Regions from separate parts of the Hydrogenophaga electricum genome, predicted to be linked through region 3. Evidence: predicted binding sites of a transcription regulator. Region 3 holds the regulator's gene; each other region holds the start of a gene.
The links. Region 3 encodes sigma-54, which starts transcription at its own class of promoters, with help from an activator protein. Its sites were predicted from a motif close to TGGCANGNAANCTGCTTT; they were not measured.
Positions count from the first base shown of each region.

Region 1 (7,841 bases), on a different contig from region 3:
TCGTTGACGCGGTCCAGGAACTGGGTCAGGAACGCATGCAGGCCGGTGGCCAGAATTTCGTCGATGCGCGCGAACTGCAGGTCGGCGCGCAGCTTGCCGGCCCGGCGCTGGGTTTCCTGCGAATGGTCGTTGCCCACCACCGCCAGGTTGTTGACCACTTCGTTGAGGCTGGCCGCCAGGCTGCGGGGCATGTCGGGCCGGATGATCAGCAGCTCGGCCACCCGCTCGGGCGTGATCACGTCGCGGTAGACCTTGCGGTAGACCTCGAAGGCCGAGACCGACCGCAGGATCGCGCTCCAGTGGTAGAAGTCGTACTCTTGGTCTTCCTCACTGGCGGCGCCGAAGAAGTCGCTCTGCACGGCGTGGAACTTCACGTCCAGCAGCCGTGCGGTGTTGTCCGAGCGCTCCAGGAAGGTGCCCATGCGGTAGAAGTGGAAAGCCTCGTCCTGCAGCATGGTGCCGATGGCCACGCCGCGCGAAAGGTGCGAGCGGAATTTCACCCACTCGAAGAACTCGCTCGGGTCGCGCTCGAAACCGGTGCTCTTGAGCACGCGGGTCAGCTCCAGCCAGGTCTGGTTCTGGGTCTCCCACAGTTCCGTGGTCAGCGCGCCGCGCACCGCACGGGCGTTCTCGCGCGCCGCGCGCAGGCAGGAGATGATGGACGAGGGGTTGTTCTCGTCGCGCACCATGAAGTCGAGCACGTTGCGCGGCGTCATGCCATCTTCGCCATACTTGGCCCGGAATGCCGGCATGAGCTCGCTGATGGTCAGCAGGCCTTCCCAGCCCACCTGCGCCACGGCGGCCGACTGCGGCAGCAGCGAGGTCTGGTAGTTGACATCGAGCATGCGCGCGGTGTTCTCGGCCCGCTCGGTGTAGCGGGACATCCAGAAAAGGTGATCGGCGGTACGCGAGAGCATGCTTCAGTTCTCCAGGATCCAGGTATCTTTTGTGCCACCACCCTGTGACGAGTTCACGACCAGGGAGCCCTCCTTGAGCGCCACCCGGGTCAACCCGCCGGGCACCATCTGCACCTCTTTGCCGCTGAGCACGAAGGGCCGCAGGTCGATGTGGCGCGGGGCGATGCCGCTCTTGACGTAGGTCGGGCAGGTCGAGAGGCTGAGCGTCGGCTGGGCGATGTAGCCCTCCGGCTTGGCCACCACGGCCTGGCGGAATTCCTCGATCTCGGCCGCGGTGGCCGCCGGGCCGACCAGCATGCCGTAGCCCCCGGCGCCGTGCACTTCCTTGACCACCAGGTCCTTGAGGTGGGCGAGGATGTACTTGAGGTCTTCCGGGTCGCGGCCCATGAAGGTGGGCACGTTGTTCAGGATCGGTTTCTGGCCGAGGTAGAAGTCGATCATCTTCGGCACGTAGGGGTAGATCGACTTGTCGTCGGCCACGCCGGTGCCGATGGCGTTGCAGATGGCCACGTTGCCGGCGCGGTAGGCGCTGAGCAGGCCGGCGCACCCCAGCGTGGAATTGGGGCGGAACACCAGCGGATCGAGGAAATCATCGTCCACGCGGCGGTAGATCACGTCCACGCGCTTGGGGCCGCGCGTGGTGCGCATGTAGACGAAGTTGTCCTTGACGAACAGGTCCTGGCCCTCGACCAGTTCCACGCCCATCTGCTGCGCCAGGAAGGCGTGCTCGAAATAGGCGCTGTTGTACATGCCGGGCGTGAGCACCACCACCGTGGGCTCGGCCGTGGTGGCCGGGCTGACCGCGCGCAGTGTTTCGAGCAGCAGGTCGGGGTAGTGCGCCACGGGCGCCACGCGGTTTTCGGTGAACAGCTCGGGGAACAGCCGCATCATCATCTTGCGGTCTTCGAGCATGTAAGAAACGCCCGAGGGCACGCGCAGGTTGTCTTCGAGCACGTAGTACTCGGCCTCGGTGCCGTCACCGCCGGGCACCGGCGCGCGCACGATGTCGATACCGGAGATGTGGGAATAGATCTGCTGGGGCACGTCCACGCCCATCATCTCGGGGCGGAACTGCGCGTTCTGGAAAATCTGGTCGGCCGGGATGATGCCGGCCTTGATGATTTCCTGGTCGTGGTAGACGTCGTGGATGAAACGGTTGAGCGCCGTGACGCGCTGGACCAGGCCCTCTTCCATGCGCCGCCATTCGTGCGCGGGAATCACACGCGGAATCAGGTCGAAGGGAATCAGGCGTTCCGTGCCGGAGCCGTCTTCGTCCTTGGCTCCGTACACGGCAAAGGTGATGCCGACGCGGCGGAAGATCATTTCCGCCTCTTCGCGCCGGGAGAGCATCACCTCTTCCGGTTGTTCCGACAGCCACCGAGCGTATTTCAGGTAGTGGGCCCGAACCTCGCTGGGCGAGGCGTTCATTTCGTCAAACATCGGTCGGCTCATGGGCTTTTTCTCCTGACCACAGCATAGCAAGGACCGGGCCAGCCGCAAGCTACCACCCCCATGCCGAGGGCCTTCGCGTCGAAAAGTGGACAGGCGCGTGGCCACCGCGCGCCAGCGCCTTCGCACCGCCTCAACCCGCGTCCCCTTCCGGCACAGCCGTGGCGCCCGCCGGATCGGTCGGCTCCGCGCGGTACTGCCAGTAGCGGGGTGCCCGGGCGCGCTCGCAGGCCACGCCGTCGGGGTGGTCGCTGCGCCAGGTGATGGCGCCGCATTCGGGCGTGGCCGCCCAGCGGATGCCCCGGGCCCGGTAGCGGTCGAGCACCTCGGGCGCCGGGTGCCCGAACCGGTTGCGATAACCGGCCTGCACCAGCACCCAGGCGGGCCGCAGCGTGTTCAGCAGCACCGGGCTCGATGAGCTGCGGCTGCCGTGGTGGGGAGCCAGCAGCACGTCGGCCCGCAAGGACGGCCGGGCCAGCGCCAGGCGGGTTTCCTGCGCGGCATCCAGGTCACCGGCCAGCAGCGCGGCCTGGCGGCCATTGCTCACGAGCAGCACACAGGACAGCGCGTTGGAAGACAAAGACCGCCCCCCGGCCGGATCGCCATAGAGCGCAGCCCGCGGGTGCAGAACCTCGAACACCACCCCGTCCCATTCCCAGCGCTGGCCGGCTTCGCAGCGCGGATGCGGTGCCGCCGACGAAAGCCACTGCGCCGCCGGCCAGGCCCGGGCCAGCGAGGCCGCCCCGCCGGCGTGATCGCTGTCGCCGTGGCTGACCACCACCCGTTCGGGCTGCTCGCCCAGCGCGCGGAGCGTGGGCAGGATGACCAGGTCGCCGGCATCGCTGCCCGGCGAATAACGCGGCCCGGTGTCGTAGAGCAGGCTGTGCGAGGCCGTGCGCACCAGCACCGCGCCGCCCTGGCCCACGTCCAGCGCCAGCAGTTCGAATCCGCCCGGCGCCGGGCGGGCCGGCGCCCAGGTCAGCGCCGGCCACAGCAGCAGGCAACCCGCCAGGCGCAACCAGGGCGGCCAGCGCAACACCAGCAGCACGCCACCGGCCACAGCCGCCAGCGCCAGGGGCCAGGGCACCATGGGCCGGTACACCACCGCCCAGGACCAACCCGCCAGCCACTGCAGCCAGAGGTCGAGGATCTGCACACCCCAGGCCGCCAGCGACCACAGGGGCGGCAGCCCCACACCGAGCAGCGCCAGGGGCGTGACCAGCAGGGTCACCCACGGAATCGCGACCAGGTTGGCCAGCAGGCCCGCGACCGAGAACTGCCCGAAAAGCAGCAGCGTCAGCGGGGCGAGCGCCACCGTCATGACGGCCTGCTCGCGCACCAGCGTCCCCACCCGCCGGGCAGCCGCGCGCCAGCCCCCGGTGTTCGCATCGTTCGGCCCGGCGCGGCGCCCGCCGGCCGGGTCGGTGGCAAAAAGCACGGCCACCGCCACGAAGCTCAGCCAGAAACCCGGCTGCATCAGCGCCATCGGGTCCATCAGCAGGACCAGCACCATCACCGTCAGCCAGGTCACCGGCCAGGGCCATTGCCGCCCCAGCAGGCGCAGGCCGACCACGATCGCCAGCATCAGCACCGTGCGCTGGGCCGGCACGCCCCAGCCTGAGAACACCGCATACCCCCAGGCCAGCGCCAAGCCGCCGAGGCCACTGGCCACCGGCGCCGACACCGCCAGCAACACCTGGGGACGCCAGCGCGCCAGGCGGCGCCAGAGTGCCCCGATCAACAGCGTCGCCAGCCAGGCAAACACCGTCACGTGCAGGCCCGAAATGCTCATGAGGTGGGCGACACCCGTGGCCCGGAACAGGGCCCAGTCATTGCGGTCGATGGCGCTCTGCTCACCCACCACCAGGGCCGCCAGCACCCCCGCGCGGCGCGGGTCGGGCACGGCGTCTGCGATGCGCCCGGCCACCGCCTGCCGGGCCACAGCCACCGGGTGCCACGCGCCGCCAGGCAAGGGCTGCGGCGCTTCGACCCGGGCGCCGGTGCGCACGTACCCCGTGGCCCCGATGCCGCGTTCCCACAACCAGCGCTCGCGGTCGAACCCATGGGGGTTGGCCGCCCCGTGCGGGCTGCGCAGCCGCACCGTCAGGCGCCAGCGGTCGCCGACGCGCAGATCGGGCGCCGGCACCGGCTCCGTCGGGTACCAGGTCAGCAGCAGGCGCTCGGGCAGCACCAATGCGCGGGCATCCCCGGCAGGCGTGGCCGACTCGACCAGCAGCACGAAGCGCGGCCCGCGCTCACCGCGCTGTGGCAGCCCTTCGATCTGCCCCGTGACCCGAATATCCTGTCCCTGCAGGGACGGATCGAGCCGCTGCGCTTCCTGCGCCAGCGCCCGCCACCCGGTCCAGCCGAACGCGAGCGCCGCGGCGGCGATCATGCTCACCACGATCAGCACCTGGCGGCGATACCGGCGCACCGGCACACGCGCCCAGCCGCGCAACGCGGCCAGCCCCAACACGCCACCCAGCGCCGCCGCGGCCCAGATTCCGACCGGGTTCAGCGACGCCTGCTGAAGCTGGACCCAGACACCCAGCACCCCCGCCAGCGCGGCCAGGGGCCAGACGGCCATCCACCGCAAGGCCGGCCCCTAGTGCAGGGTCGGCCATCTCGACCGGCAGGTAACACGCCCGGCTGTCACGCCGGCATGCGATGATGGCGCGGGACTTGCTAGGGTGCGTAAGCACCGTGGCAGCCTCCGGAAATTCTGCGGTGTCATCGTTGTTCTCCCTGTTGAAAGCCCGAGCATGGCCATCCACGTTGCCCTGAGCCACATCACCCATTATCGGTACGACCGCCTGGTCAAACTCGGCCCGCAGGTCGTGCGTCTGCGCCCCGCCCCCCACAGCCGCACCAAGGTGCTGTCGTACTCGCAGAAGATCGAGCCCGGTAACCACTTCATCAACTGGCAGCAGGACCCCTTCGCCAACTACCAGGCCCGCCTGGTCTTCCCCGAACCCACCACCGAATTCAAGGTCACCATCGACCTCGTGGTCGAAATGGCGGTCTACAACCCGTTCGATTTCTTCCTCGAACCGCGCGCCGAAACCTTCCCGTTCACCTACGACGAGGCGCAGAAGCAGGAACTGGCACCCTACCTTGCGGCCGCGCCGCTCACGCCGCTGCTCAAGCGGTACCTGGACGAAACCGACCGCAACGAGCAGCGCACGATCGACTTCCTGGTGGCGATCAACCAGCGCCTGCAGCGCGACATCGCCTACACCATCCGCATGGAGCCGGGCGTGCAAACGCCCGAAGAGACCCTCACGCTCAAGAGCGGCTCCTGCCGCGATTCCGGCTGGCTGCTGGTGCAACTGCTGCGCCACCTGGGCCTGGCCGCGCGCTTCGTCTCGGGCTACCTGATCCAGCTCGCCCCCGACGTCAAGGCCATCGACGGCCCCAGCGGCCCCGAAGTCGATTTCACCGACCTGCACGCCTGGTGCGAAGTCTTCCTGCCCGGTGCCGGCTGGATCGGCCTCGATCCCACCTCCGGCCTGCTCGCCGGCGAAGGCCACATCCCGCTGGCCTGCACGCCGACGCCCTCCAGCGCCGCGCCGGTGGAAGGCGCGATGGACAAGTGCGAGGTCGAGTTCGAGCACCACATGGGCGTGACGCGTGTTTACGAATCGCCACGCGTGACCAAGCCCTACACCGAAGACCAGTGGGCCGACGTGCTCAAGCTCGGCGCGCAGGTCGACGCCGATCTGATGCAGCACGACGTGCGCCTGACCCAGGGCGGCGAACCCACCTACGTGGCCACCAGCGACCGCGACGCGGCCGAATGGAACACCGACGCACTCGGCCCGACCAAACGCGGCTACGCCACCGAACTGCTGGGCCGCCTGCGCGAGCGCTATGGCGACGGCGGCTTCGTGCACATGGGCCAGGGCAAGTGGTACCCGGGCGAACAGTTGCCGCGCTGGGCGCTGTCGGTGTTCTGGCGCGCCGACGGTGAGCCGTGCTGGTTCAACCCGGCGCTGCTGGCCGACGAGCGCGACGACGCCCACTACACCGACGACGACGCCCGCCGCTTCACGCAGGCACTGGCACGCCGGCTGGGGCTGTCGACCCAGTACATCACCCCGGGCTACGAGGACACCTGGTACTACCTCTGGCGCGAGCGCCGCCTGCCGGTCAACGTCGACCCGTTCAACAGCAAGCTCGACGACGAGCTGGAGCGTGTGCGCCTGCGCCGCGTCTTCGACCAGGGCCTGGAAGCCGTGGTCGGCTACGTGCTGCCGCTGCAGGCATCGGGCCACGGCACCCTCTCCAGCAACGGCAAGAGCCAGTTCCACCGCGTCGCCGGCACCGTCTGGTCGACCGGGCCCTGGTTCTTCCGCGACGAGCGCATGTACCTGATCCCGGGCGACTCGCCCATGGGCTACCGCCTGCCGCTGGACTCGCTGCCCTGGGTCTCCAAGGGCGATTACCCCTATCACATCGAGCAGGACCCGCATTCCGCACGCGACCCGCTGCCTTCGGGCACGGCCCTGCGCCACCAGGTGCACCCGCACACCGTGGGCGGTGGTTTTGCCGAGGGTGGCACCGTTTCGCTGCAGGGCACCGACTGGTTCGAGGACGGCGAAGCCGCCGCCCTGGGCCTGCGCCCCGGCCAGCCCCTGCCGGGCGCAGCGCCGGCCCAGGCCCTGTCGGCCCGCTTCCCGCAGCGCGGCGAATCGGCCGCCTGGCTCACCCGCACCGCGCTGTGCGTGGAAGCCCGCGACCCGCAGCGCGCCAACGGCCCCAAGGCCGAAACGCACAGCGGCGGCAAGAGCCAGCATCTGTACGTGTTCATGCCCCCGCTGCCCCGCCTGGAGGACTACCTCGACCTGCTGGCCGCCATCGAAGCGACCGCCGAACGGCTGGACATGAAGGTGGTGCTCGAAGGCTACCCGCCGCCGCGCGATCCGCGTCTGAAGATGCTGCAGGTCACCCCCGACCCGGGCGTGATCGAGGTCAACATCCACCCCAGCAGCAGTTTCGACGAACTGGTCGAACGCACCGAATTCCTCTACGACGCGGCCTACCAGACGCGCCTGTGCGCCGAGAAATTCATGACCGACGGCCGCCACACCGGCACCGGCGGCGGCAACCACTTCGTGCTCGGTGGCGCCACCCCGGCCGACTCGCCCTTCCTGCGCAAACCCGAACTGCTGGGCTCGCTGATCGCGTACTGGCACAACCACCCCTCGCTGTCGTACCTGTTCTCGGGCCTGTTCATCGGCCCGACCAGCCAGGCCCCGCGCGTCGACGAGGCGCGCAACGACCAGCTCTACGAGCTGGAAATCGCGCTCAACCAGATCGAAAAGAACCGCGCCGTCTACGGCCAGGACATGCCGCCCTGGCTGGTCGACCGCACGCTGCGCAACATCCTGGTCGACGTCACCGGCAACACGCACCGCAGCGAGTTCTGCATCGACAAGCTGTTCTCGCCCGACTCGTCCACCGGGCGCCTGGGCC
Region 1 is NZ_BSPB01000003.1:171,253-179,093, forward strand. Features, by position in the region: gene QQK43_RS03450 (alpha-E domain-containing protein) at 1-917, opposite strand, end outside; gene QQK43_RS03455 (circularly permuted type 2 ATP-grasp protein) at 921-2,369, opposite strand; gene QQK43_RS03460 (DNA internalization-related competence protein ComEC/Rec2) at 2,500-4,953, opposite strand; gene QQK43_RS03465 (transglutaminase family protein) at 5,129-7,841, shown strand, end outside.
Region 1: QQK43_RS03455 (circularly permuted type 2 ATP-grasp protein) is a predicted target of sigma-54. The motif match lies at 2,393-2,410, and genes of this name have one in related genera.

Region 2 (7,841 bases), on a different contig from region 3:
CGACGTGGCCGGCCCGGCCGACGGGCCGACCGTGCTGCTGTCTTCGGGGTTGGGTGGGGCGGCCGCGTTCTGGCGCCCCCAGCTCGACGTGCTGCTCGCAGCGGGCTGGCGCGTGATCACCTACGACCAGCGCGGCACCGGGCGCAGCGGGGGCGTGCTGCCCACGCCCTACCGCATCGCCGACATGGCGAACGATGTGAGGGAGCTTCTGGACGCCACCGACACCGCCGCCTGCCATCTCATCGGCCACGCCCTCGGGGGGCTGGTGGGGCTGCAGCTCGCGCTGGATGCCCCCGGGCGCGTGGCCAGCCTGGGGCTGGTCAACGCCTGGTCGCAGCCCAACCCGCATTCGGCGCGCTGCTTCGATGCCCGGCTGGCCCTGCTGGCGGCGGGCGGCGCGCGCGCCTACTGCGAGGCCCAGCCGATCTTTCTCTACCCCGCCACCTGGTGCGCGGCGAATCCGCAGCGTGTGCAGGACGAGGTCGATCACGCGGTCGCGCATTTTCCGGGCGAGGCGATCATGCGCCAGCGCATCGCCGCGCTGCGCGCCTTCGACGTCGATGCCCGCATGGGCGAGATCGGCGTGCCGGTCTGGGTCAGTGCGGCGCAGGACGATGCGCTCGTGCCCTGGACCTGCTCGCAGCACCTGGCCGATTGCCTGCCCCGGGCCACGCTGCACACCCTCGCGCACGGGGGGCATGCACACAGCGTGACGCAGGCCGACGCTTTCAACACCGCCCTGCTGGCCTTTCTGGCGCAGCAGGCGCCAGGCGTTTGCGCATGAGCCCCCGCCCGGCCGCTCCGAAGGGGGCTCGCACCGCAGCGCATCAGCGCGAAGGTACGCCAATAACCCCCCGACCGATCGTTCCAAAGGGGGCTCGCACCGCAGTGAGAAACACGGAGATTTTTCAATGAGCCATCTGCTCGATCCGGCCGCGCTGGCGGCCCTGTTCACCGAAGCCCGTTCCCACAATGGCTGGACCGACGAGCCCGTGTCCGACGATCTGCTGCGGCAGGTCTACGAACTGACGCGCATGGGGCCGACCTCGGCCAACTGCTCGCCCGGCCGCTTCGTGTTCGTGCGCAGTGCCGAGGCCAAACGCAAGCTGGCGCCGGCCCTGTCCAAAGGCAATCTCGACAAGACCCTGGCTGCCCCGGTGACGGTGATCGCGGCCTGGGACACGCAGTTCCACGACAAGCTGCCCCAGCTCTTTCCGCACGTGGATGCGCGCGGCTGGTTCACCGGCAGCCCGGCCGTGGCGCACGAAACCGCGTTTCGCAACGCCACGCTGCAGGCGGGCTACCTGATCCTGGCGGCGCGCGCGCTCGGGCTTGACGCCGGGCCCCTGTCGGGCTTCGACAAGGCGCTGGTGGACGAGGCGTTTTTCGCGGGCACCTCGTGGACCAGCAACTTCCTCATCAACCTCGGGCATGGCGACGCGAGCAAGCTGTTCGGGCGCCTGCCGCGGCTCTCGGTCGACGAAGCCTGCCGCTTCGACTGAAGGCGCGCATTTCCCTCCAGGACACAGAGATTCGTATGGCACCGATCATGAACGTACAGCGCAGCGACTACCGCGACGCGATGGCACGCCTGGGGGCGGCTGTGAGCGTCGTCACCACCGACGGCCCGGGCGGGCAGGCCGGCTTCACCGCGTCGGCCGTGTGCAGCGTGACCGACGACCCGCCCACACTGCTGGTCTGCCTGAACCGCTCGGCCTCGGTGTACCCGGTGTTCGAGGCCAACGGTGTGCTCTGCGTCAACGTGCTCGCCGCCGGGCAGCAGACCCTGTCGAACCTGTTCGGGGGCAAGACCCCGATGCCCGAGCGGTTCGCGGGGGCCCGCTGGAGCCTGCTCGTCACGGGCGCGCCGGTGCTCGAAGGTGCCACGGTGTCGTTCGACTGCCGCGTGAGCCGGCGCACCGAGGTGGGTTCGCACGACGTGCTGTTCTGCGAGGCCGTCGCCATCCGTGGCAGCGACAAGGCGCAGGGCCTGGTCTACTTCGACCGCCGCTATCACGACCTGCTGGCGGCCTGATCCTGCCCCGGTGCGCGGGCGATGCCATCGAGCACGATGGCCTGCACGTTGCGCACCGTTTCTTCGAAGAACTCGGGGTCGTCCAGCGTGCGGCCGGAAACGGCCTGCACCTGAACCGCAAAATCCGCGTAGTGCTGCGTGATGGCCCACAGCGCGAACACCAGATGGTGGGGTTCGACAGGTGACAGCGCGCCGGCCTCGATCCACGCCCGGATGACGCCCGACTTGCGCTCCACCAGTTCGCGCAGTTCGTGCGCCAGCTCGTCCTGCAGCAGCGGCGCCCCCTGCACCATTTCCAGACAGAACAGCCGCGAGGCATCGGGCCGGTCGCGCGAGAGCATCAGCTTGTTGCGGATGTAGCCGGCAATAGCTTCGCGCGGATCCTGCTCGGCGCTGAACCCGCGCAGCGGGGTCAGCCACAGGTCCAGCAGATCGCGCAGCACCGACACGTACAGCTCTTCCTTGCTGGCGTAGTAATAGAGCAGGTTGCTTTTGGACACCTTGGCGCGCGCCGCGACCTGATCGACCGTCGTGCCGTGCAGCCCGTAGCGCGAGAACAGACCGAGCGCCGCCCCCAGGATCGTGCTGCGCTTGTCTTCGAGCTGGCGCTGGCGCCGGCCTGCCGGGCTGGCCGTGGCAGGGCGCGTGCTGCGCGAGCGTTCGGTCCGGCCACCCGCTGCTTTCTGGCCGCTGGCGGGCAGCGGGGCGCGGGCGCTGCTGCGGGGGGCGGTGGGCGCGGTGCGGGTGGGCGACGACGGTGCAGGCATGGCAAAAATTCCTCCCGGGTGTGGTGCTGTCGGTGCGTGCCGTGGCATGTTGAACCGACATGATGCAGGAAGTGTGCACGGCCGTCGCACCATGGCTGCGCACGCTTGCACCAGCGCTGCGCGTAGGCAGGTCGAAATCATCGAAATCAGAAATTTGTCCAACTGGTCCAGTTGGCATGGACGTTGCAACGTACCGGTCATCTTCGACCTGTTTCCCCATTCTGGAGTCGCTTGCCATGCCCGCCCTCAATGTTCCCGTCATCGACCTGCAGCCCTGGTTTTCCGGCACGCCGGAAGGCAAGGCAGAGGTTGCCCGCGCCGTGGACGATGCCTGCCGCGGCATCGGTTTCCTGGTCATCAAGAACCACCAGATCGACCCGGTGCTGATCCAGCGCGTGACCGAGGCTTCGAACGCCTTCTTCTCGCTGCCGCTGGCGGCCAAGCGCAAGGTCGACCGCCCGCGTGACGATGCCGTGCGCGGCTACAGCGCGGTGGGGGAAGAGGGGCTTTCCTACAGCCTCGAAGAAGCGGCGCCAGGCGATCTGAAAGAGTCCTACTCCATCGGTCCGAGCAACGTGCCCGACGACGACTACCACCGGGGGCCGGCGGCGGGCGCACATTTCGAGCCCAACCTGTGGCCTGAAGAGATTCCGGACTTCAAGGCCGCTTACGAAAGCTACTTTGCCGCCATGAGCGACCTGGCGCGCGAGCTCATGCGCATGTTCGCTGTGGGGCTGGGTCTGCCCGAGCGGTTCTTCGACGACAAGCTCGACGAGCACATCAGCATGTTCCGCGTGCTGAGCTATCCGGCGCAGACGGAAGCGCCGCAGCCCGGTCAGATGCGCGCCGGCGCCCACAGCGACTACGGCAGCCTCACCATCGTCATGCCCGATGGCCCGGGCCTGCAGGTCTTCAACAAGGCCGGTCAGTGGGTGGACGTGCCCTACATGCCCGGCACCTACGCGGTGAACATCGGCGACCTGATGATGCAGTGGACCAACGACCAGTGGGTCTCGACCCTGCACCGCGTGGTCAACCCGCCGCTCGAAAGCGCCGTGCTGAACAAGCGCCGCCAGTCGCTGGTGTTCTTTCACCAGCCCAACTACGACGCGATGATCGAATGCCTGCCGGTCTGCCTGGCCGAAGGCGAGCAGCCCCAGTACGCGCCCATCAGCTCGGGCGATCACCTCACCGCCAAGTTCGTCAAGCAGACGACCTTCGGCGGGACCAAGGCCGCGGTCTGAAGGAGACGTGCGCGTGGCCCACCTTTCCTATGTCAACGTCTTCGCCAAGGACGTCGTGGCGCTGTCCGGCTTCTACCAGCGCGTGTTCGGCTTTCCCGAAATCGAGGCGATCCGCTCGCCCATCTTTCGCGGGCTCGATACCGGCAAGTCCAGCCTGGGCTTCAACGCGCTCGACGCCTACGAACTGCTGCACTTGGCCGAGTTCTCCGACACGCGCGGCGTGAAATTCCTGCTGAACATCGATGTCGACAGCCAGGCCGACGTCGACCGCATGGTGCCGGTGGCCGTCGAGGCGGGCGCGACGCTGATCAAGCCGCCCTATGTCACCTACTACAACTGGTACCAGTCCGTCTTGCTGGACCCCGAGGGCAACGTCTTCCGCATCAATTTCATGATGGACTGAACGTGTGCCCCTGGCATCGGAGGTTCCCCGATGCCTTCTTCCCCGGTGGGTTTCTCTTTCCGCTGTCTTCTTTTCTTCTGTTCGTGTTTGAAAGGTCTTGACCATGCTGCGCAAACTGCTTTCGATTTCTGCCGCCACGGCCGCCGCCGGCATGGCGGCCACCGCCACGCCAGCCCTGGCCGATGGCTTCACCCTGCCGGGCAAGCCATCCATCGCGATGCTCTATTACGGCCCCAAGAACGACGGTGGCTGGACCCAGGCTTTTGACGAAGCCCGCGTCAAGATCGAGAAGGCACTCGGGGTGAAGATCAACTTCGTCGAGAACATCACGGAAGACGCCTCGGTGATCAAGCCGGCGGCCGAGCGCTTCATCTCGCGCGGTGCCAACATCGTCATCGGCACCGCCTTCGGCCATTCCGACGCCTTCAAGGATTTGGCCGCCAAGCATCCCAAGGTGGCCTTCCTGAACGCTTCGGGCACCACCAACGGCCCGAACCTCGAGTCCTTCTACGGCCGCACCTACGAAAGCCAGTACCTGTGCGGCATGGCCGCCGGCGCGGCCAGCAAGAACGGCAAGCTCGGCTTCGTGGCCGCCAACCCCTTCGGCGTGGTGAACTGGACCGTCAACGCCTTTGCGCTGGGCGCGCAGAAGATCAACCCCAACGCCACGGTCAACGTGATCTACACCGGCACCTGGAACGACCCGGTCAAGGAGCGCGCGGCTGCCTCGGCCCTGATCGACCAGGGCGCCGACGTGATCGGCCAGCACGTGGATTCGCCCACGCCGCAGATCGTGGCGCAGGAACGCGGTGTCTATGGCACCGGCCACCACCGCGATCTGCGCCAGTTCGCGCCCAAGGCCACGCTGTGCTCGTCGGTCTGGGTCTGGGACAAGTTCCTCGTGACCGAACTCAAGAAGATCATCGCCGGCGGCTGGAAGCCGGCTCCCTATGGCGCCTTCATTCCGATGAGCGAAGGCGGCACCGACATCGCCGGCTTCGGCGCTGCCGTGCCGGCCGACAAGGTCAAGCTGATCCAGGCCGAGCGCGAGGCGCTGCTCAAGGGCAAGCAGATCTACGCCGGCCCGCTGGCCGACCGCGACGGCAAGGAGCGTGTGGCCGCTGGCCAGGTGCTGTCCGATGCCGACCTCTGGAAGATGGACTGGTTCGTCAAGGGTGTGGTGACGCAGAAATGACGACCTGGATGAGCGCCTTGCCGGCGCAGGCCCGGCCCGCCAGCGCCCCTTCCGGGGCGCGGCGGCCAGACACCGGGTGGAGCGCGGAGGCCCCATGACCCCGGCCCTCACCCTGCGGGACATCCGCAAGAGCTTCGACGGTTTTCTTGCGCTGGACAACGCCCACATCGCGGTGCGCTGGGGCGAAGTCCATGCGCTGTTGGGGGAGAACGGTGCCGGCAAGTCCTCGCTCATGAACATCGCCGCCGGGCTCTACAAGCCCGAGGCTGGCGAACTGCTGGTCAATCACAACCCGGTGCGCTTCAACGGCCCGCGCGACGCGGCCCGCGAGCACATCGGCATGGTGCACCAGCACTTCAAGCTGGTGCGGCCCTTCACGGTGGCGCAGAACATCCTGCTGAGCCTGCCCGAGCCGGCCGAGCCGCTGTCGTACCGGCAGCGGCTGGCCGAAGTGGCCCGTCGCGTGCAGGCCCAGGCCGCGGCGCTGGGCTTTGCCATCGACCCGCAGGCGCGCATCGACCAGCTGTCCATCGCCGAACAGCAGCGGGTGGAGATCCTCAAGGTGTTGCTGGCGGGTGCCCGCATCCTCATCCTGGACGAGCCGACCGCTGTGCTCACCGACCAGGAGGCGGCCAGCCTGCTGACCACCGTGCGTGCGCTGGCGCGTGAAGGCGCCGCCGTGGTGCTGGTCACCCACAAGATGGCCGACGTCAAGGCCTATGCCGACCGCGTGACCGTGATGCGCGGCGGGCGCACGGTGGCCTCGGTCGATCCGGCCGAGACGCCGGTGGCCGAACTGGTGCGCCTGACGGTGGGCGAGGGCGTGGACGACGGCGCGGTGGCCGCACCCCGGCGTGCCGGTGATCGCGGCGCGCCGATGCTGACGGTGCGCGAACTCGCGCTGGGTGCGCGCGGCGGCCACCGGCCGCTGGACGGCGTGAACCTGACCGTGCACGCTGGCGAGATCTACGGCATTGCCGGCGTGGGGGGCAACGGCCAGGGCGAACTGGCCGCCGCGATCATGGGCCTGTCGCGCGGTTTTGAGGGGGAACTGCGGCTGCAGGCGGTGAACCTGCTTTCGGTGTCGCCCGCGCGGCGGCGCCACCTGGGCATGGCGGCCATTCCGGCCGACCGCTACAGCCACGCGCTGGCCGGGGCGCTGTCGATCGCCGAGAACTTTGGCATCGGTCTGGTGCACGCGGGCCGTTACGGCTTCAGCCTCTGGCTGCGCAAACGCCGCATGGACGCCGAGACCCGCGACGCCGTGGCCGCCTTCGACGTGCAGGGCGTGCGCTCGGTGGCGCAGAAGGCGGCGCTGCTGTCGGGCGGCAATGCGCAGAAGCTGGTGCTGGCGCGCGAATTCAGCAAGCAGCCGCGGCTGGTGCTCGCCCACAGCCCGAGCCGGGGCCTGGACGTGCGGGCCGGTGCCGAGGTGCACGCGCGCCTGCGCGCGGCGCGCGACGCCGGTGCTGCGGTGCTGCTCATCAGCGAAGACCTCGACGAGGTGCTCCGGCTGGCCGACCGCGTGGGCGTGATGGCCCGGGGGCGCATCGTCGCCGAGTTCGAACAACCGGCCGATCGCCAAGCCATCGGCCAAGCCATGACGCACCATGACTGACGCCGTTTCCGGGGTGCCCGCACCCCGCCGTTTCGAACCCTTGTTCAGCCGCCGCTACACACTGGAAATCCGCCAGCAGATGGCCTGGCCGCAGCAGGCTGCGGTGCTGGCGCTGGCCGTGGTCGCGGGCCTGCTGATCTCGGGGGCCATCCTGGTGGCCGCAGGCGTGCCGGCGGGCGAACTCTTCCAGGAATTCGTGGTCGCCACCGTCTTCGATGCCCAGAGCCTGCAGGCCGTGCTGTTCCAGGGCGCACCGATGATCATGGTCGGCCTGGCGGCGGCCATCGCGTTCCGTGCGCGCTACTGGAACCTGGGGCTGGAGGGGCAGATGATCTGGGGCGCGATCGGCGCCACCGCGCTCTCGGTCTACGACGTCGGGCCGCCCGGCCTGCGCCTGCTGCTGATGTTTGGCGTGGCGCTGGTGTGTGGCCTGCTCTGGTCGCTGCTGCCGGCGCTCTTGCGCCTGCGCTGGGGCGTGAACGAAATCATCGCCACCCTGATGCTCAACTACGTGGCCGGCAACTTCCTGCTGCATCTGCTGTACGGGGCCTGGAAAGATCCGGCCAGCGCCTTCCCGCA
Region 2 is NZ_BSPB01000071.1:3,094-10,934, reverse strand. Features, by position in the region: gene rutD (pyrimidine utilization protein D) at 1-784, shown strand, start outside; gene QQK43_RS21175 (malonic semialdehyde reductase) at 912-1,502, shown strand; gene rutF (NADH-dependent FMN reductase RutF) at 1,538-2,035, shown strand; gene rutR (HTH-type transcriptional regulator RutR) at 2,014-2,802, opposite strand; gene QQK43_RS21160 (isopenicillin N synthase family dioxygenase) at 3,039-4,046, shown strand; gene QQK43_RS21155 (VOC family protein) at 4,060-4,449, shown strand; gene QQK43_RS21150 (BMP family ABC transporter substrate-binding protein) at 4,553-5,644, shown strand; gene QQK43_RS21145 (ABC transporter ATP-binding protein) at 5,739-7,262, shown strand; gene QQK43_RS21140 (ABC transporter permease) at 7,255-7,841, shown strand, end outside.
Region 2: QQK43_RS21160 (isopenicillin N synthase family dioxygenase) is a predicted target of sigma-54. The motif match lies at 2,975-2,992, and genes of this name have one in related genera.

Region 3 (7,841 bases):
GTGGCGGCACATGGTGACTTCGCCGTGACCGCGGCCATGCAACTGGCCAAGCCGCTCAAGGCCAACCCGCGCCAGGTGGGCGAGCAGCTCAAGACCGCGTTGCTGGCTCAGCCGGTGTACCAGCAGTGGGTGGCCGAGATCGATATCGCCGGCCCGGGGTTCATCAACATCCGCCTCCAGCCGGCAGCGAAGCAGCAGATCGTGCGCGAGGTGCTGGAGGCTGGCACGGGTTTCGGCGTGCAGCCGGCCAACGGCCAGCGCCTGATGGTCGAGTTCGTGTCGGCCAACCCCACCGGCCCGCTGCACGTGGGCCACGGCAGACAGGCCGCGCTGGGCGACGCGATCTGCAACCTCTACAGCACCCAGGGCTGGGCGGTGCACCGCGAGTTCTATTACAACGACGCGGGCGTGCAGATCGGCACGCTGGCGACCAGCACCCAGCTGCGTGCCAAGGGCTTCAAGCCCGGTGACGAACAGTGGCCCGAGGCCGCCTACAACGGCGACTACATCCAGGACATCGCCAACGACTTCCTGGCAAAGAAGACGGTGCACGCCGATGACCGCGAATTCACCGCCAGCGGTGACGTCGACGATGCCGACAACATCCGCCAGTTTGCCGTCGCCTACCTGCGCAACGAGCAGGACAAGGATCTGCAGGCTTTCCAGGTCAAGTTCGACCACTACTACCTCGAATCCAGCCTCTACACCAGCGGCCGCGTCGAGGCCACGGTGAACCGGCTCATCGCCAACGGCAAGACCTACGAGCAGGACGGCGCGCTGTGGCTCAAGTCGACCGACTACGGCGACGACAAGGACCGCGTCATGCGCAAGGGCGATGGCACGTACACCTACTTCGTGCCCGATGTGGCCTACCACATCGCCAAGTGGGAGCGCGGCTTCACCAAGGTCATCAACATCCAGGGCACCGACCATCACGGCACCATCGCCCGCGTGCGCGCCGGCCTGCAGGCCGCCGAGGTGGGCATCCCGCAGGGCTACCCCGACTACGTGCTGCACACCATGGTGCGCGTGGTGCGCAACGGCGAAGAGGTCAAGATCAGCAAGCGCGCCGGCAGCTACGTCACGCTGCGCGACCTGATCGAGTGGACCAGCAAGGATGCCGTGCGCTTCTTCCTGCTCAGCCGCAAGCCCGACACCGAATACACCTTCGACGTCGATCTGGCGGTGCAGAAGAACAACGACAACCCGGTCTACTACGTGCAGTACGCGCACGCGCGCATCTGCTCGGTGCTCGCGGCCTGGGGCGGTGACAGGGCCGCTCTCCAGGACACCGACCTGTCGGCGCTGGAGGGGCCGCAGGCCCAGGCACTGATGCTGCTGCTGGCCCGGTACCCGGCCATGCTCACGGCCGCAGCGGCCGATTTCGCTCCGCACGATGTGACCTTCTATCTGCGCGAACTGGCGGCGGCCTACCACAGCTACTACGACGCCGAGCGCATCCTGGTCGATGACGAAGCCGTGAAAAAGGCCCGCCTGGCGCTGGTCGCGGCGACCGCCCAGGTGCTGCACAATGGCCTGGCGGTGCTGGGTGTGGACGCACCGCAAAAAATGTAAGGCACGAGTTCCGGATGAAACATTCTCCCCGGCCGCAGCGTGGCGGCACCCTGATCGGTTTTGTGGTGGGCGTTCTGGTCGGTCTGGCCATCGCCCTGGCCGTGGCGATGTACGTCACGCGCGTGCCGGTGCCCTTTGTGGACCGGGGCGTTTCCCGCTCGGCGGCGCAGGACGCGGCCGAGGCCGAGCGCAACAAGGGCTGGAACCCGAACGCCGGCCTCGCCAGCAAGGCCCCGCTGCCTGCGGCGGCGCCGGCGCCCGAATCGGGCGATCCCGCCGTGACGGCACCGGGCGTTGCCCCCGCTGCTGCGCCTGCTGCACCCGCCAGCTCGGCCGACCCGATCGGTGACCTGGTGCAGTCGCGCCTGGGCTCGCCGGCGCCCGCAGCCCCTGGCACGGTGACGGTCACCGTCACGCGCGACACCTCGGCACCAGCGTCCGCAGCCACCGTGGGCGGTGCCGAGCCTTTTGTCTACTTTGTGCAGGCGGGGGCTTTCCGCAGTCCCGAGGAAGCCGAGTCACAGCGTGCGCGTCTGGCCATGATGGGGTTTGCCGCCAACATCACCGAGCGCGAACAGGCCGGGCGACCGGTGTTCCGGGTCCGTGTGGGACCGTTCCAGCAGAAGGTGCCGGCCGACGCGACCCGCGAGCAGCTCGAGTCCGGCGGGGTGGAGGCGGCGCTGGTGCGCGTGCCGCGCTGACACCCCGCGTCCGCGGGAACTTTGCCGCGGCGCCGGCCACCAACCCGCTCATCACAGGAGTCCTTACATGCAACGTCGTCAGTTTTCCGCTTCCCTGCTGGCCTCCGGCGCGGGCGCCGTATCCGGTGCCTTGTGGTCCCCGCTGGCGCAGGCCCAGGTCGGGGGCTTCAAGGAAGGCAACGAATACCAGCGCCTGGGCCGCCCCGCGCCGGTGGATGCCCCGAACGGGCAGGTGGAGGTGATCGAGTTCTTCGCCTACACCTGCGTGCACTGCTTCAACTTCGAGCCCATCTTCAGCGCCTGGATTCAGAAGAAACCGGCCCACGTGACCGTGCGTCGTATGCCTGTCGCGTTCAGCGAAGCCTTTGTGCCGCTGCAGCGGCTGTTCTACGCACTCGAAGCGATGGGCCAGCTCGATGCCTTGCACGAAAAGGTTTTCAAGGCCATCCACGTCGAGCGGCAACGCCTGACCACCGCCGAGACCATCACCGCCTGGGTCGGCAAGCAAGGGCTGGACACCGCCAAGTTCACCGAGAACTACAACGCGTTTTCGGTGGCGGGCAAGGCGCGGCGCGCGGCCCAGATGCAGGAAGCCTATCTGGTGGAGGCCACCCCGTCGCTGGGGATTGGAGGACGTTTCTACGTCCCGGGTCAAGGTCCCAAGACCCTGCAGGTGGCCGACGCACTGATCGCCGATCTGCGCAAGGGCTGACCGGGTTTGGGTCACCTGGTGGCGGGGCCGGTCAAAGGCCCCGCAATTTGTTCGGCCATGCGCGCCGAACGCCGGCCGGTGAAGGCTACAATGAATGCAAGTTTCGTGCCCTCACCTGCCATGCCCGTGCTTCAAAACCCCCGCTTCCCGATCCGCTCCCTGTTGCTGGCCTTGGCCTGCGCGTTGCCCGTGGGCGCCGTGCATGCGGAGTTGGCCGACAAGGACAAGCCGTTGAACATCGAGGCCGACAGCCTGCGCTATGAAGATGCTAAGCAACTGAGCGTGTTCACCGGCAAGGTGGTGGCCACCAAGGGCACGATCATCATGCGCGGTGCGCGCATGGAGGTGCGCCAGGACCCGCAGGGCAACCAGTTCGGTCTGCTCGTCGGGGGACCGAATGCCTTGGCTTTCTTCCGGCAGAAACGCGAAGGCGTGGACGAATGGATCGAGGGTGAGGGCGAGCGCATCGAATACGAAAGCGCCTCCGAAACCGTGGTGTTCACCGGCAAGGCGGTGATGCGCCGTTACCGGGGCACCCAGCTCAACGACGAGAGCTCGGGCACCCAGATTACCTACAGCAGCGCCACCGAGGTCTACACCGTCAAGGGCGGCGCTGCCGCCACCGCGTCCAATCCTTCCGGCCGTGTGCGGGCCATGCTGACCCCGATCCCGGACGAGCAGGCGAAGCCGGCACCCGCCACAGCGCCCGCCCAACTGCGGTCCACCAACACCCTTCCCGAGCAGAAGCAGTGACGGCGGCGGAGGCCCCGGCGCCGATGGCGGTCCGCAGCCGGCTGGAAGCACGCGGCTTGCGCAAGGCCTATGGCAGCCGCAAGGTGGTCAAGAACGTCTCGCTCTCGGTCGACAAGGGCGAGGTGGTCGGTCTGCTGGGCCCCAATGGCGCGGGCAAGACCACATCGTTCTACATGATCGTGGGCCTGCTGCGGGCCGACGGTGGCGAAATCGAACTCGACGGCATGCGCATCGAGCGCCTGCCCATCCACCGGCGGGCCCGCCTGGGCCTGGGCTATTTGCCGCAGGAAGCCTCGATTTTTCGCAAGCTCACGGTGGCGCAGAACGTGCGCGCGGTGCTGGAGCTGCAGCACGATGTGAACGGCGAGCCGCTGTCGGCGGTCGATATCAACGACCGTCTCGACGAACTGCTCAAGGAATTGCGGGTCGACCACTTGCGCGATTCGCCCGCACCGGCGCTCTCGGGTGGGGAGCGTCGCCGCGTGGAAATCGCGCGTGCGCTGGCCACCCGGCCGCGCTTCATCCTGCTGGACGAACCCTTTGCCGGTATCGACCCGATCGCCGTGCTCGAAATCCAGCAGATCATCGCTTTCCTCAAGGACAAGGGCATCGGTGTCCTGATCACCGACCACAACGTGCGCGAAACCTTGGGCATCTGCGACCACGCCTACATCATCAGCGATGGCCAGGTGCTGGCCAGCGGGACCACGGCCGAGATCGTCGAGAACGCCGACGTGCGTCGGGTGTATCTCGGCGAACACTTCCGGATGTGAGGCCAGCATGCGGATGACCGGACCTGGCGGACAGCTTCCGACGGGCATGCGCCCGGCATGGCGTGATGCGGAGCGGGCGGCGGCATGAAACAGTCGCTCTCCCTGCGGGTTTCGCAGCACCTGGCCCTGACGCCGCAACTGCAGCAGTCGATCCGGTTGCTGCAGCTGTCCACGCTCGAAATGGCGCAGGAAGTCGAGCAGATGCTCGACGAGAACCCTTTCCTGGAGCGCACGGAAGAAAGCGCCGAGCGCGAGGAGTTTGGCCTGTCGGCCACCGACGCACCGGTCAGCGCGGGCGAACAGCTCAGCGAGTCGGGGAGCGGTGCGGATGATGGCGCCGCCGCTTCGGCGGGCGAGCGCCTGTCCGCCTCGGATGAAAGCGCCCCGGCCGACGACCTGGAAGGCCGGCTCGACGGCTCGGCCCCCGTGGAAGAAAGCTGGGAAGGCGACGGCACGGTCGAAATCGCGCCCGATGACAGCGAATGGGGCGGTGACGCGCCGCCGCGCAACGGCGCGTCGGACGACGACGAAACCGCCAGCGCGGCCGAGCTGGCGCGCAGCCTGATCAGCCTGCAGGACCACCTGCACGAACAGGCGCGCATGCTGCGCATCGGGGACGACGACGCGGCCGCGCTGTTCTTCCTCATCGAATCGCTGAACGATGACGGCTATCTGGATGGCGATCTGGGTGATCTGGCCCGCGCGTGGTGGCGCCTGGCCCATCCCGACACCGGTTTGCCGTCGCTTGAAGAGGCCGAGGAGGCCGAAGAGCAACTGCGCATCGCGCTGGGCTGGCTGCAGGCGATGGAGCCCGCTGGTGTGGGGGCGCGCGATCTGGCCGAATGCCTGCGGCTGCAGATCCAGGAACTGCGCAACACCCCGGCAGCCCGCATCGCGCTGGCGATCTGCCAGCAACCGCTGGAGCTGGTGGCCAAGCGTGACATCAAGCGCCTGTGTGCGCTCACGGGGGCGGACGACGAGACGGTGCGCGCCGCCCTGGGCCTGATTGCCGGGCTTGAACCCAAGCCGGGGCGGCGCTTTGTCGACGTGGAGCGCAACATCGTCGTGCCCGACGTGATCGTGCTGCGTGCCGGGCGCGGCTTCAAGGTGGTGCTCAATCCCGACGTCATGCCCCGCCTGCGCGTGCACGATGTGTACGCCAACGCGCTGCGGGGCCAGCGCGGAGGGCGCGACAGCGAAGGCGGCCACGCGGCGATGCAGCAGCGCCTGCAGGAAGCGCGCTGGTTCATCAAGAACATCCAGCAACGCTTCGACACCATCCTGCGCGTGTCCAGCGCCATCGTCGAGCGCCAGCGCAATTTCTTCATGCACGGCGAACTGGCCATGCGCCCGCTGGTGCTGCGCGAGATCGCCGACGAACTGGGCCTGCACGAGTCGACCATCAGCCGCGTGACGACGGCCAAGTACATGTCCACGCCGTTCGGCACCTACGAGCTGAAGTACTTCTTCGGTTCTTCGCTGGGCACGGAAACCGGCGGCAACGCGTCGAGCACCGCGGTGCGCGCGCTCATCAAACAGTTCATCTCGGCCGAAGACACCAAAAAACCGCTGTCGGACAACCAGCTCTCGGACATGCTCAAGGAGCAGGGCATCGAGTGCGCGCGCCGCACCGTGGCCAAGTACCGCGAGGCGCTGCGCATCGCCCCGGCCAATCTGCGCAAGGCGCTCTGACAGACCCGAAAAAACGCCGCCCAAAGGGCGGCGTTTTGGCAGGCAGGGCGCTCGGTGCGTGCTCAGGCAGTGCGCGTGCGCAGCGTGGTGGCGGGTGCGCCGCGGCTGGCCAGGCCCCACACCACCTGCCAGGCCATGGCCACGGCGCCAACGATGAACACCACGTCACCGAAGGTGCGCACCCAGCGCAGCGTCTGCAGCAGCGGCTGCTGCAGGAAGGCTTCGCTGCGGGCGTACCACAGGCCCTCGCTGACACTGGCGTGGAACTGCAGGATGCCGATGGGCAGCAGGCTGGTGGCGATCATCAGCACCAGGCCGACGTTGAGGCCCCAGAACGCGGTTGGCATCAGGACGGGGCTGAAAACGAACTGCGGGCGAAGGTAACGCAGCACCAGCAGTGTGAAGCCCAGTGCCAGGAAGCCGTACACCCCGAACAGGGCGGCGTGTGCATGCACCGGTGTGGTGTTCAGACCCTGCACGTAGTACAGCGAGATGGGCGGGTTGATCATGAAGCCGAAGACGCCCGCGCCCAGCATGTTCCAGAAGGCCACGGCCACGAAGCACATCAGGGGCCAGCGCAGGTTGTCCATCCAGGGCGCACGGGTCTTCAGGCGCCAGTTGTCCCAGGCTTCGTGGCCCAGCACGATCAGCGGCACCACTTCCAGCGCGCTGAAGGCCGCCCCCACCGCCATCACCGGCGTGGTGGTGCCCGCGAAGTACAGGTGGTGGAAGGTGCCCGGAATGCCGCCCAGCAGGAACAGCGAGGCCGAAGCCAGGCTGGCGGTGGTGGCCATGGGGCGCGAGACCAGGCCCATGCTGCTGAAGACGAAGGCCAGCGCCACGGTGGCGAAGACCTCGAAGAAACCTTCGACCCACAGGTGCACCACCCACCAGCGCCAGTACTCCATCACCGTGAGGCTGGTGCGCTCGCCGTAGAACAGGCCGGCGCCATAGAACAGACCGATGGCCCCGACCGAAGCGGTCAGCAGGGCGAGCAGGTTCTTGTCTTCGCCATCAGAACTGTTGGCCCCCAGGTCCAGGCTTCGCCCGGCCCGTCCCCCAAGGGGAGCAGAAGAGCTTGGGGCGGCCCGGCGCTCTCCTGACAGCAGCGCCGGCAGCACGCCGCGCAGCATCAGCACCAGCCACAGCAGGATACCGACCCACTTGAGAATCTGCCACAGGCGCCCGAGGTCGACGTATTCGTAGCCCTGGTGGCCGAGCCAGAAGCTCCAGGCTGGTGGCAACTTCTGCGCGATGGCCAGGTAGTTACCGATGAAGGAGCCGACGCACACGAACACCAGCGCCCAGAACAGCACATCCACCCCGAGCTTCTGGAACTTCGGGTCCTTGCCGCCGTTGATGACGGGCGCCAGGAACAGGCCCACGGCGAGGAAGCCGGTGGCGATCCAGAACAGGGCGCTCTGGATGTGCCAGGTGCGGGTGAGCGCGTAGGGAAACCACTGCGACACGTCGATGCCGTAGAAGTGCTGGCCTTCGACCGTGTAGTGCGCGGTGAACCCGCCAATGAAGACCTGAAACACGAACAGGGCCACCACCAGGAAAAGGTACTTGCCCAGAGCCCGCTGCGACGGGGTGAGCGCGCTCAGCGTCAGGGGGTCGTGTGTCGGCGCTGTG
Region 3 is NZ_BSPB01000021.1:24,723-32,563, reverse strand. Features, by position in the region: gene argS (arginine--tRNA ligase) at 1-1,575, shown strand, start outside; gene QQK43_RS13345 (SPOR domain-containing protein) at 1,590-2,276, shown strand; gene QQK43_RS13340 (thiol:disulfide interchange protein DsbA/DsbL) at 2,344-2,988, shown strand; gene lptA (lipopolysaccharide transport periplasmic protein LptA) at 3,109-3,741, shown strand; gene lptB (LPS export ABC transporter ATP-binding protein) at 3,765-4,514, shown strand; gene QQK43_RS13325 (RNA polymerase factor sigma-54) at 4,599-6,206, shown strand; gene QQK43_RS13320 (nitric-oxide reductase large subunit) at 6,269-7,841, opposite strand, start outside.